2 linked regions of the Defluviitalea raffinosedens genome follow. The protein of the gene in region 1 interacts with the protein of each later gene in a pairwise test. Links are inferred from orthologs where the notes say so. Each region holds a gene or a part of one and is shown on either strand. Other genes may lie near its edges. The genes, in order: leuS and ligA.

Evidence for each region.
Region 2: the proteins of leuS (region 1) and ligA interact in binary tests that used the Escherichia coli proteins (3 or more experiments, as listed by UniProt). The link is inferred for Defluviitalea raffinosedens from one-to-one orthologs.

Annotation. Positions count from the first base shown.
Region 1 is NZ_JAFBEP010000001.1:50,473-57,733, reverse strand. The notes cover bases 1,240-4,295. They hold leuS (leucine--tRNA ligase), read left to right. Parts: upstream 1,240-1,592; coding sequence 1,593-3,998; downstream 3,999-4,295. Other genes in these bases: JOD07_RS00285 (CBS domain-containing protein), read left to right, coding at 4,138-4,295. In the rest of the region: fusA (elongation factor G), read left to right, coding at 1-1,163; more of JOD07_RS00285, read left to right, coding at 4,296-4,569; JOD07_RS00280 (hypothetical protein), read left to right, coding at 4,619-5,467; JOD07_RS00275 (hypothetical protein), read left to right, coding at 5,590-5,805; JOD07_RS00270 (hypothetical protein), read right to left, coding at 5,864-6,124; JOD07_RS00265 (hypothetical protein), read right to left, coding at 6,154-6,936; JOD07_RS00260 (hypothetical protein), read right to left, coding at 7,030-7,239.
Region 2 is NZ_JAFBEP010000002.1:198,149-205,273, forward strand. The notes cover bases 3,532-6,451. They hold ligA (NAD-dependent DNA ligase LigA), read right to left. Parts: upstream 6,007-6,451; coding sequence 4,057-6,006; downstream 3,532-4,056. Other genes in these bases: JOD07_RS02890 (N-acetylmuramoyl-L-alanine amidase family protein), read right to left, coding at 3,532-3,646; JOD07_RS02895 (hypothetical protein), read left to right, coding at 3,846-4,019; JOD07_RS02905 (hypothetical protein), read right to left, coding at 6,118-6,294. Outside these bases: JOD07_RS02875 (XTP/dITP diphosphatase), read right to left, coding at 1-51; rph (ribonuclease PH), read right to left, coding at 48-797; JOD07_RS02885 (GerMN domain-containing protein), read right to left, coding at 764-1,225; more of JOD07_RS02890, read right to left, coding at 1,418-3,531; DNA helicase PcrA, read right to left, coding at 6,511-7,125. UniProt on the Escherichia coli protein: DNA ligase that catalyzes the formation of phosphodiester linkages between 5'-phosphoryl and 3'-hydroxyl groups in double-stranded DNA using NAD as a coenzyme and as the energy source for the reaction.

The sequences.
Region 1 (7,261 bases):
CTTCTGTATTCGTTTTCAAGACCATTGTAGACCCTTATATTGGAAGGCTCTCTATATTCAAAGTGTACTCAGGAAAACTGAAGGCAGATTCCGTTTTATATAATGGAAATAAAGACGTTGAAGAAAAAATCTCCCACATTTACGTACTTAAAGGTAAAGAGCAAATTGAAGTATCAGAGCTTAATTCAGGAGACATAGGGGCAGTTGCAAAACTTCATGATACGATGACAGGAGATACTTTATCCGATCCTAGTAAACCGATCATTTATCCTCCAATAGAGTTTCCTGAATCCCTCATGCAGATGGCTGTATTTCCGAAAGGAAAAGGTGACGAAGAAAAAATGTCTTCAGGGCTTCAGAGACTTATGGAAGAAGATCCGACTTTCCACATCTTCTTAGATAAAGAAACCCATGAAGAAATCATCTATGGTATAGGCGAACAGCATCTGGATGTGATTATTAACAAACTTAAATCTAAATTTAAGATAGAAGTTGAATTACTACCTCCTACTATTCCTTACAGAGAAACTATTAAAGGTAAAGTTAAAGTTCAAGGAAAACATAAAAAGCAGTCCGGTGGGCATGGTCAATACGGAGATGTTTGGATGGAGTTTGAGCCTTCAGGTAATCTGGAAGTTCCGTATATTTTTGAAGAAAAGATTTTTGGTGGAGCTGTTCCAAAGCAATATTTCCCCGCAGTAGAAAAAGGTCTTCAGGAAAGTGTTAAACATGGAGTACTGGCAGGATATCCAGTGGTTGGGCTAAAGGCTACTTTGGTTGATGGTTCTTATCACCCTGTAGATTCTTCCGAAATGGCATTCAAGATTGCTACTTCCATTGCTTTTAAAGAAGGGCTTTTAAAAGCTAAACCTGTGATTTTAGAGCCCATTGTAAAAGTTACTGTAACTGTTCCGGATGAATATACAGGGGACATTATGGGAGATCTTAATAAACGAAGAGGAAGAATCTTAGGGATGGCGCCAAAAGGCAAATATCAACAGATTGATGCAGAAGTGCCTATGGCCGAAATGTTTAAATATGCAACGGACCTTCGTTCCATGACCCAGGCAAGAGGAAGCTTCACCATGAAGTTTGACAGATACGAAGAAGCACCTCACGATGTACAGCAAAAGGTGATCGAAGCAAGAAAGAAAGAAGCTTAATATACCTTGCATTTTTCAATTCAATATGATACAATTGCCTCAAAAAATATCAGTAAAGACAATGAAAAGGATTAGTAGGTATTTCAGAGATTTTAGAGAGCTGTTGGGTGGTGCAAAACAGTATCGAGAAATACTGAACTCCCCTTGGAGTCTCCCGCTGAAATTGGAGTAGGTGGCGACGGTATCCCCGTTAAAGGAAAGATATGTATGTCAAATACATATCATAAGTGTATTCTCGTATAGAGAATAAACTAGAGTGGTACCGCGGAGTAACCTTTCGTCTCTAACTAAGACGAAAGGTTTTTTTAATTATATGCGAAAGTTTCGCAAGTGAAACTCTTTTAATTACATGCGAGAGTTTCGCAAGCAAATTCTTTTATTATGATGTTACATAATTTGCATTATTAGGAGGAATGGATTTTGAGTAACATACGCTACGATCATAAAGCTATTGAAAAAAAATGGCGTGAAAGATGGGAAAAGAATCCCATTAATCAAGATGGACCTGATAAGAAGAAATATTATTGCTTAGACATGTTTCCTTATCCTTCAGGAAACGGACTTCATGTAGGACACTGGAGAGGCTATGTGCTTAGTGATGTATGGAGTCGCTATAAAGTATTGCAAAATTACTATGTGCTTCATCCTATGGGCTGGGATGCTTTTGGGTTACCGGCAGAAAATGATGCCATCAAAAAAGGTATCCATCCTAAAGTAGGAACTGCCAGAAACATAGCGAACTTCAAAAGACAACTCCATGAAATCAGTGCTATTTATGATTGGGACAGAGAAGTGAACACAACAGATCCAGATTACTATAAATGGACCCAATGGATTTTTGTAAAAATGTTTGAAAAAGGGCTGGCTTATGAAAAGGAAATGCCAATTAACTGGTGCCCCAGTTGTAAAACAGGTCTTGCCAACGAAGAAGTTGTAGGCGGCACCTGTGAACGTTGCGGTTCTTTAGTCACTAAGAAGAATCTGCGTCAATGGATGTTAAAGATTACGGCTTATGCAGAAAGACTGCTCAATGATTTGCAGGACTTGGACTGGCCTGAGAAAGTAAAGAAAATGCAGACTGACTGGATTGGAAAAAGTTATGGCGCAGAGATTGATTTCAAAGTAGATGGTTTAGACAAACAGATTAAAGTCTTTACCACAAGACCGGATACACTCTATGGAGCGACATTTATGGTTTTAGCGCCTGAACATGAAAGTGTACCTGAAATCACCACTGAAGAGCAAAAGCAAGCAGTGGAAGAATATGTGTTCCAGGCTTCAACCAAATCTTCCGTAGACCGTATGGCGGACAAAGAGAAAACAGGAGTATTTACCGGAAGATATGCAATTAATCCTCTTAACGGGGCTAAAATTCCAATTTGGATTTCTGATTATGTATTAGCAGATTATGGTACAGGCGCAATTATGTGTGTACCCGCCCATGACGAAAGAGACTTTGCTTTTGCTAAGAAATTCAACCTTCCTATTATTCAGGTCATTAAAAAGGAAGGAGGAGAAGCCGTAGAACTTATAGAACCCTATACAGAAGATGGAGTGATGATTAATTCCGGAATATTTGACGGTATTTCTTCCAAAGAAGCTAAGGAAGTTATAGCAAATTACCTTCAGGAACATGGCATAGGCAAGAAAACAGTAAATTATAAATTAAGAGACTGGGTATTTTCAAGACAAAGATATTGGGGAGAACCTATTCCTATCGTTCATTGTGAAAAATGTGGTGCAGTAGCAGTACCCGAAGATCAGCTTCCAGTTACCCTTCCGGAAGTAGAATCCTATGAACCTACAGGAACAGGAGAATCACCATTGGCAGCGATTGAAGAATGGGTGAACACCACTTGTCCAAAATGCGGTGGCCCTGCTAAGAGAGAAACCAATACAATGCCTCAGTGGGCAGGTTCTTCATGGTATTTCTTAAGATATGCCGATCCTCATAATGATAAAGAATTGGTAAGTAAAGAAATGATGCAAAAATGGCTGCCTGTAGATATTTATGTAGGTGGTATCGAGCATGCGGTACTTCATCTTCTCTATGCACGATTCTATACAAAATTCTTATACGATATCGGTGTAGTAGATTTTGAAGAACCCTTTAAACGCCTGTTTAACCAGGGAATGATTACGAAAAATGGGGCGAAAATGAGTAAATCCAAAGGAAATGTCGTATCCCCGGATGAATTGGTAGAAAGATACGGTGCCGATTCTCTTCGTATGTATGAATTATTCGTAGGGCCTCCTGAATTGGATTCCGAATGGGATGACAGAGGAATTGACGGAGTATATCGTTTTATTAACAAAGTTTGGAAGCTGATTACAGAAAACAAAGATGCTTATGTAGAACCTACCAGAGAAATGGAAAGAACAAGACATAAACTGGTTTATGAAATTACAACCAGAATGGAAGACTTCCATCTGAATACCGTAGTCAGCGGATTTATGGAATATACCAATAAATTGGCAAATATCGCCAAAGCATCTAATGGACTGGATCAAGAAACTATAGAAACCCTCATCGTTTTACTGGCTCCATTTATTCCTCATGTTGCAGAAGAATTATGGGAGATGACCGGTCATACAGAATCTGTGTTTAAAGAAACATGGCCAACCTATGACGAACAAAAGATGAAAGAAGACACTATTGAAATTGCTGTTCAGGTGAATGGCAAATTAAGAAGCACCATCGAAGTGGATCTTAACGAATCCAAAGAATCGGTACTAGAAAAAGCAAAAGCTTTGGTAGAAGGCAAACTGGACGGCAAAAACATCGTAAAAGAAATCTATGTGCCAGGAAAGATTGTAAACTTAGTTGTAAAATAAAAGGGCTTTTGCATCAGCAAATGAAATTTGCTGGTGCAAGGCTCTTTTTTTAATGAAAAAACATTAAATTTAGTCTATACATATTTTACAATGATATTGCCCAAAATAATAAAGAAATCATTATTATGGAGGGACAATGATGAAAGTTAGAGATATAATGACTCAGAATATACTTGCTGTAGACGAAGAAGAATCTGTTTTAAAAGCTTCTCAGATTATGAGGGATGCTAACGTAGGTGCTGTTCCTGTACGTAGTGGAGATGAAATCGTCGGTATTATTACAGACCGAGATATCGTCCTTCGCAATGTTGCAGAAGGCCAGGATGTAAATAATACATTATGTAAAGATGTGATGACTGATAATGTGGTGACCTGTACTCCGGATATGGATGTAGACGAGGTAGCCCGTTTAATGGCAGAAAATCAAATCAGAAGAATTCCAGTAGTAGAAGATGGCAAAATTGTTGGAATGGTTTCTTTAGGGGACTTGGCAACACAAAGGCAGCTCCAGGATGAAGCCGAAGATGCCTTAAAAAACATTTCAACACCCAGTATGCCTGATTTTCAATAAATAAAAGGTATGGTGAACGCCATACCTTTTGTTATAAAGGAGACTAGCTATGGATGTGCGAAAAATAAACTGGTTTCTAATCCTGTTTACCATTATTGGCATACCCTTTCTATATTATCTCAGTGAAAACAGCGGTCTTTTGCCTGGAATGCTTATGAACAGTACGGTAGGTGGTATATTCAATCCTCCTCAAAAGGTAGTATATGACCTAAATATTCGTCTGGAAAATCATCTGATTAGCCGTATGAAGACCTATGAAGTTCGGGGTATAGAAAAGACTTTAGAAGATGCGGAATTTTACAGAGAAAAATTAGATATAAAGAATCCTGTTAAAGAAAATCCAACAGAGTATATCATCGAAGATGCTGAAAAACGGCTTATCGTTTCCAAAAATGAAGGCGTCATAAAATATAATAGGTTGAGAAAAAACGAAAATGTGGATGCTAAAATTTCAAAAGAAAAAGCCATAGAAGGCGTAATGGAATTTATAGAATCCTTAAATCTGGCTTGCCATCATCAAAAAAGCATTATAGAAGATATACCGGATCAAAATATGTATCACCTACGGTTTGTGAATACTTTAGAAGGGATTTTAAATTATGGCTATTGTACACAGGCAAATATAAGCTATAGCGGAGAAATATTAGAACTTCAGTGTTACCAGCTCATTTATAAATCCAATGAAACTGTGTCTGTTAAATCCATAAAAGAAGCTTATAATGAATTAGAAAAGGTACCGATTGACGGAGAGAATCTCATAGTAGATATTCGCCAGGCAGAACTGGTCTATACAAAATCCAAAGATCAAAACTTTCTTGTAGAACCAGCTTATCGCTTTTTTGGTGAAATCAATCAGGGAGGGACTTTCGAATATTTTATTCCTGCAGCTTACAGATAATATTTTAAATGTAAAATAATAGAAAAAAATTGAGGATTTTTCTTTTGGATATTGACAGGACTCCTATTTATGAATAATAATATAATAGTATTGTTTTAATCATTAATAGGAGGAGAATAGTAGTGTCAAAGAAAGAAACAGAATTTGATCGCTATGAGAGAATGAAGAGACTTCAGAAGGAAGCAGAGGCGCAGAAGAGAAAAGAAATGGAACTGGAAGCTGGAAGGAATAAAAAGAAGGGAAGAGTGAAGTTATCGAATAGTACTGCTCGAAAGAAAGATTGGACCAGAGACTACGAATCAGGATTCGATGAAGATGAATTTTATGAAGTATATTAACCAATTCAATAATCTTATTGTGATATAAAAAGCTATAGGGACATTCCTATAGCTTTTACTACATATTCATCATTTGCATCATTTGAAGTAAGGCTTCGAATTTTTTTCTTTGATTTGGAGGAAGAGCTTCTTTCATTGCTTGAAGAATCGCTGTACTTTGCTCTTTTGTGAGCTTTTTATTGGATTTCCTTTTTTGTGCTGCCAGTTTAACAAGGCTTTCTAATATTTCCTGTTCTGATTTGCCTTTAAGGCTCTCCATCACTTCTTTTACTTCCTTGACCATATCAGGATCCAATTCATTTAAAATATCCTTTCCCATGATCAAACCTCCTTTAATTCAGATCATATTTACGCAGGTCCCATGAAAGTAGTCAGTAAATCCAGCATTTGCTTTTGCTTCTCGTTTAACATAGGAGACAGAGCTTGAATAAGTGCTTGCCTTTGATTGGATTGCTGAATATTTGCTTGAGGATTGTCTGCTTGAGTATACTTTAAGGAATGCATTTTTTTCATAAGTTCTTCTATATCGATGACCTTCATCACCATATCTACCATGCATTGCTTTTCTTCAGTACAGTGAGGACGGATGGAATTTAACATATCTATTTTCCAATTGGGATTTTCTTCGAGGCTTTTTATGGATAAAGGACTGTTATTATGTTTATATAGATCCACTGCTTTTTTAAATTCCAAGAATTTGACAAAAACCCCAAGAACCCTTTGATGATGGAGTTTCAGATAGGGAATAGCAGCCTTTATTACTTTCATTTGAGGGGTATGCAGGGTTTCATCAAACAAAATAGCAGAGGAAGGGTATACTATAGGAGCTGTACCAGGTATTTGAGACGGTGAATTTTGCACCGTGTTATTCCCCATTAGTTTTGAGAAGAGTTTTGCCATTTCCAATAGTTGAAAGATGTTGTTTGGCTCTGACTTTGCATTGGTTTCAGTATCTTGATTAACTTTAACTTCATCCTTGTTTTCATCTTTGCTATTAACTTCATCCTCCTCTTTATCATTAGCCATGAGCGCTGAAAAAAGTTTTGCCATCTCAAGGAGTTTAGAAACATCTAATTCATCATTACTTTGATCTTCAGAAACATCGGTAGGTTCTTGGTTCTCCTCTTTCATAGGGCTGCCTCCTCTGTTTAGTATATTAAAGTCCATTTGTTACTTTACAGTTATAATATGCTTATGTCCAAACCAGCAAAAACATGACAGTCTTTACGTATTTGATTTTACATTTCCTTTACGTAATTTAGCATTTGCTTGTTGGGACAGATCGATTACGAATAAGACGTAAAATACGATAAGAGCAAAGAAGAGCTTTTCATCAGCCAATGTTTTATCCTTATCAAATAAAAGCAGGAAAAAGAACAAAAAGATCATTTCGTTCAGAAGCAGCAATTTTTCTTTTTCATATTCTTTTTTCATATCAACACCTACCTCATAGAAC
Region 2 (7,125 bases), on another replicon or contig:
GATTTCCAGAATTTTCCCTTTGTTCTTTGTTGCAAATATAATTCTTCTCATTCATTACTTCCCCCGATAATATTAGCAATTTCACCCAATGCTTCTTTTTGCTTTTCAATGAGTTCTCTGGTCCCTTTATTGCCTAATTCAAGCAAATTGTTAAGCATTTCATAAGAAAAGGGATATTTTTCTCCTGTTCCCTGTACCTCTATATATTCTCCTTTGTCCGTCATGACTATATTCATGTCTACTTCTGCACGACTATCTTCTTCGTAACATAAATCTAGCAGAGGCGTTCCTTCTACAACCCCTACACTAATGGCAGAAACAAAATTTTTAATAGGCATCTCTTTAATCATTTCTTTTTGTAAAAGATGATAACAGGCATCTGCCAAAGCCACAAAACTTCCTGTGATTGAGGCTGTTCTCGTTCCTCCATCCGCCTGGATGACATCACAATCCAGTGTAATTGTCCTTTCACCCAATGCTTTAAAATCTACCACAGAACGTAAAGCACGTCCGATCAATCTTTGAATTTCTACAGAGCGGTTGTTCATTCTAAGTTTATTAATATCTCTTTGATTTCTGGTTTCAGTTGCTCTTGGCAGCATCGAATATTCTGCAGTAACCCAACCTTCTCCTGTGCCTTTTTTAAAAGGTGGAACTCTGTCTTCTACGCTGGCATTACAGATCACCTTTGTTTCTCCCATCTCTATAAGTACAGATCCTTCCGGATATTTAATATAATTACGTGTAATTTTTACAGGTCTTATCATCCCGTATTCTCTTTTGTCAACTCTTTCCATTCATTTTTCATCCTTTCTTCTAGCCAATCCTCTTTTTTGTACGCATCTATTATAGTTCCCTCTGGAAAATAATCTTTTTGTCCTTCAATAAGCACTGTAATATAATTTACTTCTGGCATTGAAAAACCTGTGGATAAAATTTGGGATACAATCCACTGCTCTCTTAAAGTTCCACCATAGTTTTTGATTTCTTCTGAGAAGTCCAAAATTAAATGATGGTCTTCAAGTGAATAACTAAGGAGCTTTGTTCCTTCCGGAATAATTTTGTCTTCTTTAGAAGTATCCCCTAAAAGTTCTGCAAATAATTCTTCCACCTTTTTTTCCTTTACAATATTAATCTGATGGGATGAAATTTGCTGTGAAAAGGCCGGTGAAACAAACATTAGCCCCATAAAGAGCAAAATAAAAAAATACGTTGATTCACTCATTGTACCTACCTCCTTATTATTTACCATTTTATACCATAAGGTAGGTAAGTACAAGCTGTTTTCATTGTGCCTTTTCTACATAATACTATACTATCATATTTTTTACCAAATTTAAATTTCATTTTTAGAAAATAATTTACATCATTTTTGTCTGATACAATAAAAAAATAGGGGCCCCGAAAGGCTCCCCTCTTATCTGTTCGTAGGATATTGTTCAAAAATTGTTAAAATGGCTTCGTAAAGCGCCTGAGCAGTTTTTTGCCTGAAATCATCAGATTTAAGAAGTGCTGCATCTTCCTTATGATCCACGAAAGCAATTTCTGTGATCACTGCAGGCATTTTTGTATTTTTAAGTACATAAAGTTCTGAACGTGCTTTAATTCCTCGATCCTTTGTTCCCAGTTTTTTTACCAAGGCATTTTGGAAAATCTGCGCCATTTTCTTCCCCGTCAGTCCAGGTCCTTGATCATTGCTGGTTGGGAAATATAAGACTTCAGTTCCTCTGTGTTGGCCGTTAAATGAGTTATTATGAATACTTAAGAATATATCTGCCTCTACCTCATTTGCCAGTGCAGCTCTCTCCTGAAGCGTTGGATAGGTGTCGGCGGTTCTGGTTGTATATACTTTGATGTCCGTATTTTTAAGCAGTTCATTAAGCTTCAAAGCAATAGACAAATTGGCTTCTTTTTCAATAACTCCATTCCCTGAAGCTCCCGGATCTTTTCCGCCATGGCCTGCATCTAAAACAATAATCTTTCTATACTTTTGGCTTGGCTTCACAATGGAAATGATAATGTATTCTGAATTCTCACTCACATTATATGAAAAAATACTTTTTTCATTAAAAGTAAGTTCTGTTTTCCCTTCGCTGTTTTTCCCAATCTGAATGGAATCGATTTTGCCATCCCCTATATGGAAAGTACCATAACCATATGTCGAAGAATAATCTCCAGGCAAAATAAGCTTATACACTTTATTAATGTAATCATCTTTATGAACAATGCTGTTAATGTTGAAAGCCTGTGAAGGTTTCTTTAACAGAACCAACGTACTGTCTCCATTACTGTACTGGATATTTTTATAGGTTGGGGTAAGAATTTGAACCGATATCCCGTCACTTCCCACTTGAGATAGGATGTACTCTGGCTGCCCGTTTAAATCCAGTACAATTCTATAGGTATTGGAATCATACTGCGCTGTTCTGATTCCCGTTACATATTGACCTTGTACAGATTTTTCAATGGATTGTAAAGCTGCTTCCGAATAAGGAAGATCGATGACTAGCCTGTTGGGATTGGTCAGGCGGAATACATTAGCCGCAGGACTTGTATTGCCGTAGATCGTCAATAGATCTCCGCTTGTATTTTGGCTTAATTCTACTTTCTTTATGATGGACTTCCTAAGTTGCACAATGACACTCATTCTGTCAGATGCCATAGTGATATCGTAAGATGCTGGAGTCTTTAAATCAAATACTACTCTTACAGTTTTCGGATTGGAACTGTATTGACTGGACCTTATAGATTTAACAAAGGGGTTGTTGGATACTTCTATATTGGTGTCCGAAACCTTTAAGTTTGCATTGATAATATCTACAACTATTCTACTATTGTCTAAAAGCATATCTTCAATTGAAGTAATGGGCGAACTTGCCGATATTTTAAACTGATATAATCCACTGGACGCATCTAAGGCTTTAACAGCCACGATATCGGTCGTAGGATTGGAAACACTCGTAATTGGAAGAGCTGGTGAAGTATCAGCTATATCTTCATCAGACTCCAAAATGATTGGGTTGAATGCCAACTGAGTCGGAAGATTCGAAACATTCGTTGAAGGAATTGTATACCCTGGCTCTTGAACATCTACTTTGTTTTCTGATTTATTCTCATCTGTTTTATTTCCTGCCTGATTGCCAACATTTTGATTTTCCCCGCCATTTTGAGGCGCATCAATCTTTATTTCCCGGGCAGCTTCCGACCATTGCACATTAAATCCTATTGTTTCAGCAACAAATCGAACTGGGATCATAACTTTATCATTAATAATTTTGGGTGGCATGGGAATATTCTTACTTTCCCCATTCACCCAGGCCTGATTGCTGTTGATCTTAAGAATGACCAATGTATCATCCATGCCAATATAAACTTCTTTTGCTGCAGCTTTCCATTCTACAACAGCATTCATTGCCTCAAAAACTTCTCTGGTAGGTACCAGTGTATTTCCATTAAAAATAATGGGAGGCATCACCGATTGGACTTCTTTTCCTTTTACAATTAATTTAATGGGCGCTTCGTTATAGATATGAAGTTGCCCATCATAATTCAACGCCAATGCGTCTGCATAAACATTATGTACCATTGATAAATTTAAGAAAAATGCCAATCCTAATATAAACGTTATATATCTGAAAAACTTCATTATTCTACCTCCATACTCTTTTTAGTCTTCCTTAATTGTCATACTGATTTTACCATATAAAAATTATATCAGAATTTGATGGTTGATAAAAGCATATCAGTAATTTGAAATAATCTTGTAATATTTAAATATTTCCAAGTAATCTTTGTCGAATTTTTTTCTCTCTTTTCTGGGCAAACTATATGGGGAGGTGTCTCATATGAGTGATATAAATTGCACGCATCAATGCCGTCATCAGCTCGATGGAAAATGTACATTGGACAGAACAACCAGTGTATCTCAATGCATTGATGACGATTTCTCAATTGATTGTCCTTATTTTGAGACTTCTCTTAAGGAAGAATACTCCCATCCCAAAGAATATCTTAAATAAAAAAGGAACAGATTGAAGATCATCTGTTCCTTTAGGACTAAGGAAGAAATTTTAAAAATTCTTCTTCTGTGATAATCGGAATACCCAATTCTTTTGCCTTTTTATTCTTCGAAGAATTGGAGTGAATATCATTATTAATTAAATAATCCGTATTACCCGTTACTGTTCCTGTCACTTTTCCTCCCAGGGATTCTATTTTTTCTTTTAATTCTTTTCTGTTTTTAAAGTGTTCCACACTCCCTGTGATTACAAAAGTTTTGCCTGCCAGAACTTGGACATTATCATCTTTTTGCTTTTCTTTGATCCTTAATACACTTTGCAACTTCTTAACTCGCTCTTTATTCTCCTCCTGACTAAAGTAACTGAATATGGAATGGGCAATCACTCCTCCAAATCCTTCGATCTCCATGAGATCTTCCATCGTACATTGAAGGATTCTGTCTAAGTCATACTGATAATGTTTGCATAATAACTTGGCATTGCTTAAACCTACATGATTTAAGCCCAGAGCATATATAAAATTAGGCAGTTCAACATCTTTTGATTTCTCTATGGAATGGATCAGATTATTATAGGACTTTTCTCCGAATCCTTCCATATTCTTTATTTCCTCTTCATAATTATGTAAATAATAGATATCAATAAAGACTTTTATGAAACCTTTGGCAACGAACTTTTCAAGGGTTGCTTCTGAAAGGCCTTCAATATTCATAGCATCTCTGGAAACAAAATGGGTCAGAGCTTTAATTCTTTGGGCACTGCAGTTAGGATTGGTACAGTATAGGGCTTTACCTTCTCTAAGCTGCCTTATTTCCGTTTCTCCTTTGCATACAGGGCATTCCCTGGGTATTTCAATATTATTGCTTCTGGTTAAATTCTCCGCAATCTGAGGAATGATCATATTGGCCTTATATACCTTTATGGTATCCCCAATACCCAACTGAAGTTCTTCCAAAATGCTTAAATTATGTACACTGGCACGATTTACTGTTGTTCCTTCCAGTTCCACACTTTCAAATACAGCCACAGGATTAATCAATCCGGTTCTGGAGGTATTCCACTGAATATATAAGAGTTTGGTTTCCTTCATTTCATCTTTCCATTTGAACGCAATAGAGTCTCTTGGAAACTTAGCCGTGGTTCCTAAGGATTCAGAGTAAGATATACTGTCATAGGTAAGAACTAAACCATCCGAGCCAAAATCGTTTAATGGAATGTTCTTTTCAAATTCATAAACTTTTTCTTCAATATTTCCCCTATCTACCAGTTTATGTTCCACAACATCAAACCCCATGGCTTCCAGCCATTTTAATTGATTTAACTTGGAATCTCCAAAGTCTTTCCCCTCTGCAGTAACAAGGCTAAAAGCAAAAAAGTAAACATTTCTTTTGGCCGTAACTTCATTGTTCAGCTGCCTTACACTGCCGCTGCATAAATTCCGGGGATTCTTGTATTGTTCTTCTGGAGAAAGCTTTTCATTGATTTTTTCAAAGTCAGAATACTTAATCACTGCTTCTCCCCTTAAAATCAATTCCTCTTTAAAAGGAATCTGCAGAGGAATATTTTTAAATACCTTTGCATTATTCGTTACGTCTTCGCCTATTTCACCGTTCCCCCTGGTGACTGCCTGCTGCAAATGCCCTTCCCTATAGGTAAGAACAATAGTAAGACCGTCCAATTTCCAGGAAAGAATCCCTTTCTGATTCCCTAAGAAGCTCTTTAACTTGGAAATGTCCTTCGTCTTGTCCAGGGATAACATCCTTTGATTATGTCTTACTTTTGGAAGACTGCTAAGGAGTGCATACCCTACCTTCTGAGTAGGACTATCCGCCAATACAATGCCGGTTTCTTTCTCTAATCTTTCCAATTCATCATAGAGAGCATCATATTCCTGATTGGACATGATTTCTCTATCTTCCTGATAATACGCTTTAGACGCCTCGTTTAGAATACGAATCAATTCTTTCATTCTTTTCATACTTTCCATATTCTTTCTCCTTATATAAAGCATTCTTATGTAGTGAGCATCATAAATATATTGTATTCTTCTATGATACAACAATATATAAAAAAAATACAGACTCCCTGGTCTGTATTTTTATTTGCTGATTAATTTTCTCTCCATGTCATTAAGAAAACGAATTTTGTTTTGGGTCATGGCGGTATACTGCTCCTGCGTTATCTTCCCGTTATCCAGAAGCTTCCCGGCAAATTCAATAAACTTCTTTGTAACTTCAATTAATCTCACAATTTCAGGACTATTTTCGTTCTTCATGACATCCCACTTTCCTGGTTAATATTGTCTCTATAGAGAAAATCGGAATCATTCATTGAATCGATTAACTGAATGCATTATAACATAATTTACTTTTTATTACAATTTTTCCATGAGTTTAAATTTGCCAAAATAATTAAATAAATGCATTTATCTTTGATTATCTTTATTTTTTATAGAATTACTTCGATTTATTCCACTTTTTATAAATTAATTTTATTGAACCAGCTTCAATTTCGCTAGTCTGGCCATTAATTTTTTGCTTCCAAATTTAGGGAATAATACTGTAACTTCATAATCCGCTCCTGCATAGCGAATATCTTCCACCGTTCCTACTCCAAACTTTATATGTTTCACTAAATCTCCGCATCCAAATTCCAGAGGAGAATTGTCAGAAGAACTATTGGCGTTGTTTGATACAGCACCCTGATAAGGTGTATAAGTATGCAGTACTTTATTCTTTGGTCTTATTCCAGCTAAAGGATCCGTTGCCTTTTTGGCTTTGCTTCCGACGGCAATCAGTTCTTGGGGAAGTTCGGAAATAAATCTAGAAGCCCTGTTATATTGTGTAAGCCCCCTGAGCATCCTGGACTTGGCATAACATAAATAAAGTTTTTGCCTTGCCCTTGTAATACCTACATAGCACAATCTTCTTTCTTCTTCAACTGCATCTTCATTTTCGGATACAACACTCATATAACTGGGGAAGATACCTTCTTCCATACCGGTAATAAAAACATAAGGAAATTCCAACCCTTTTGCACTATGAAGGGTCATTAATACTACTGCATTATTTTCTGCATCATAGTTATCAATATCCGCCACAAGAGA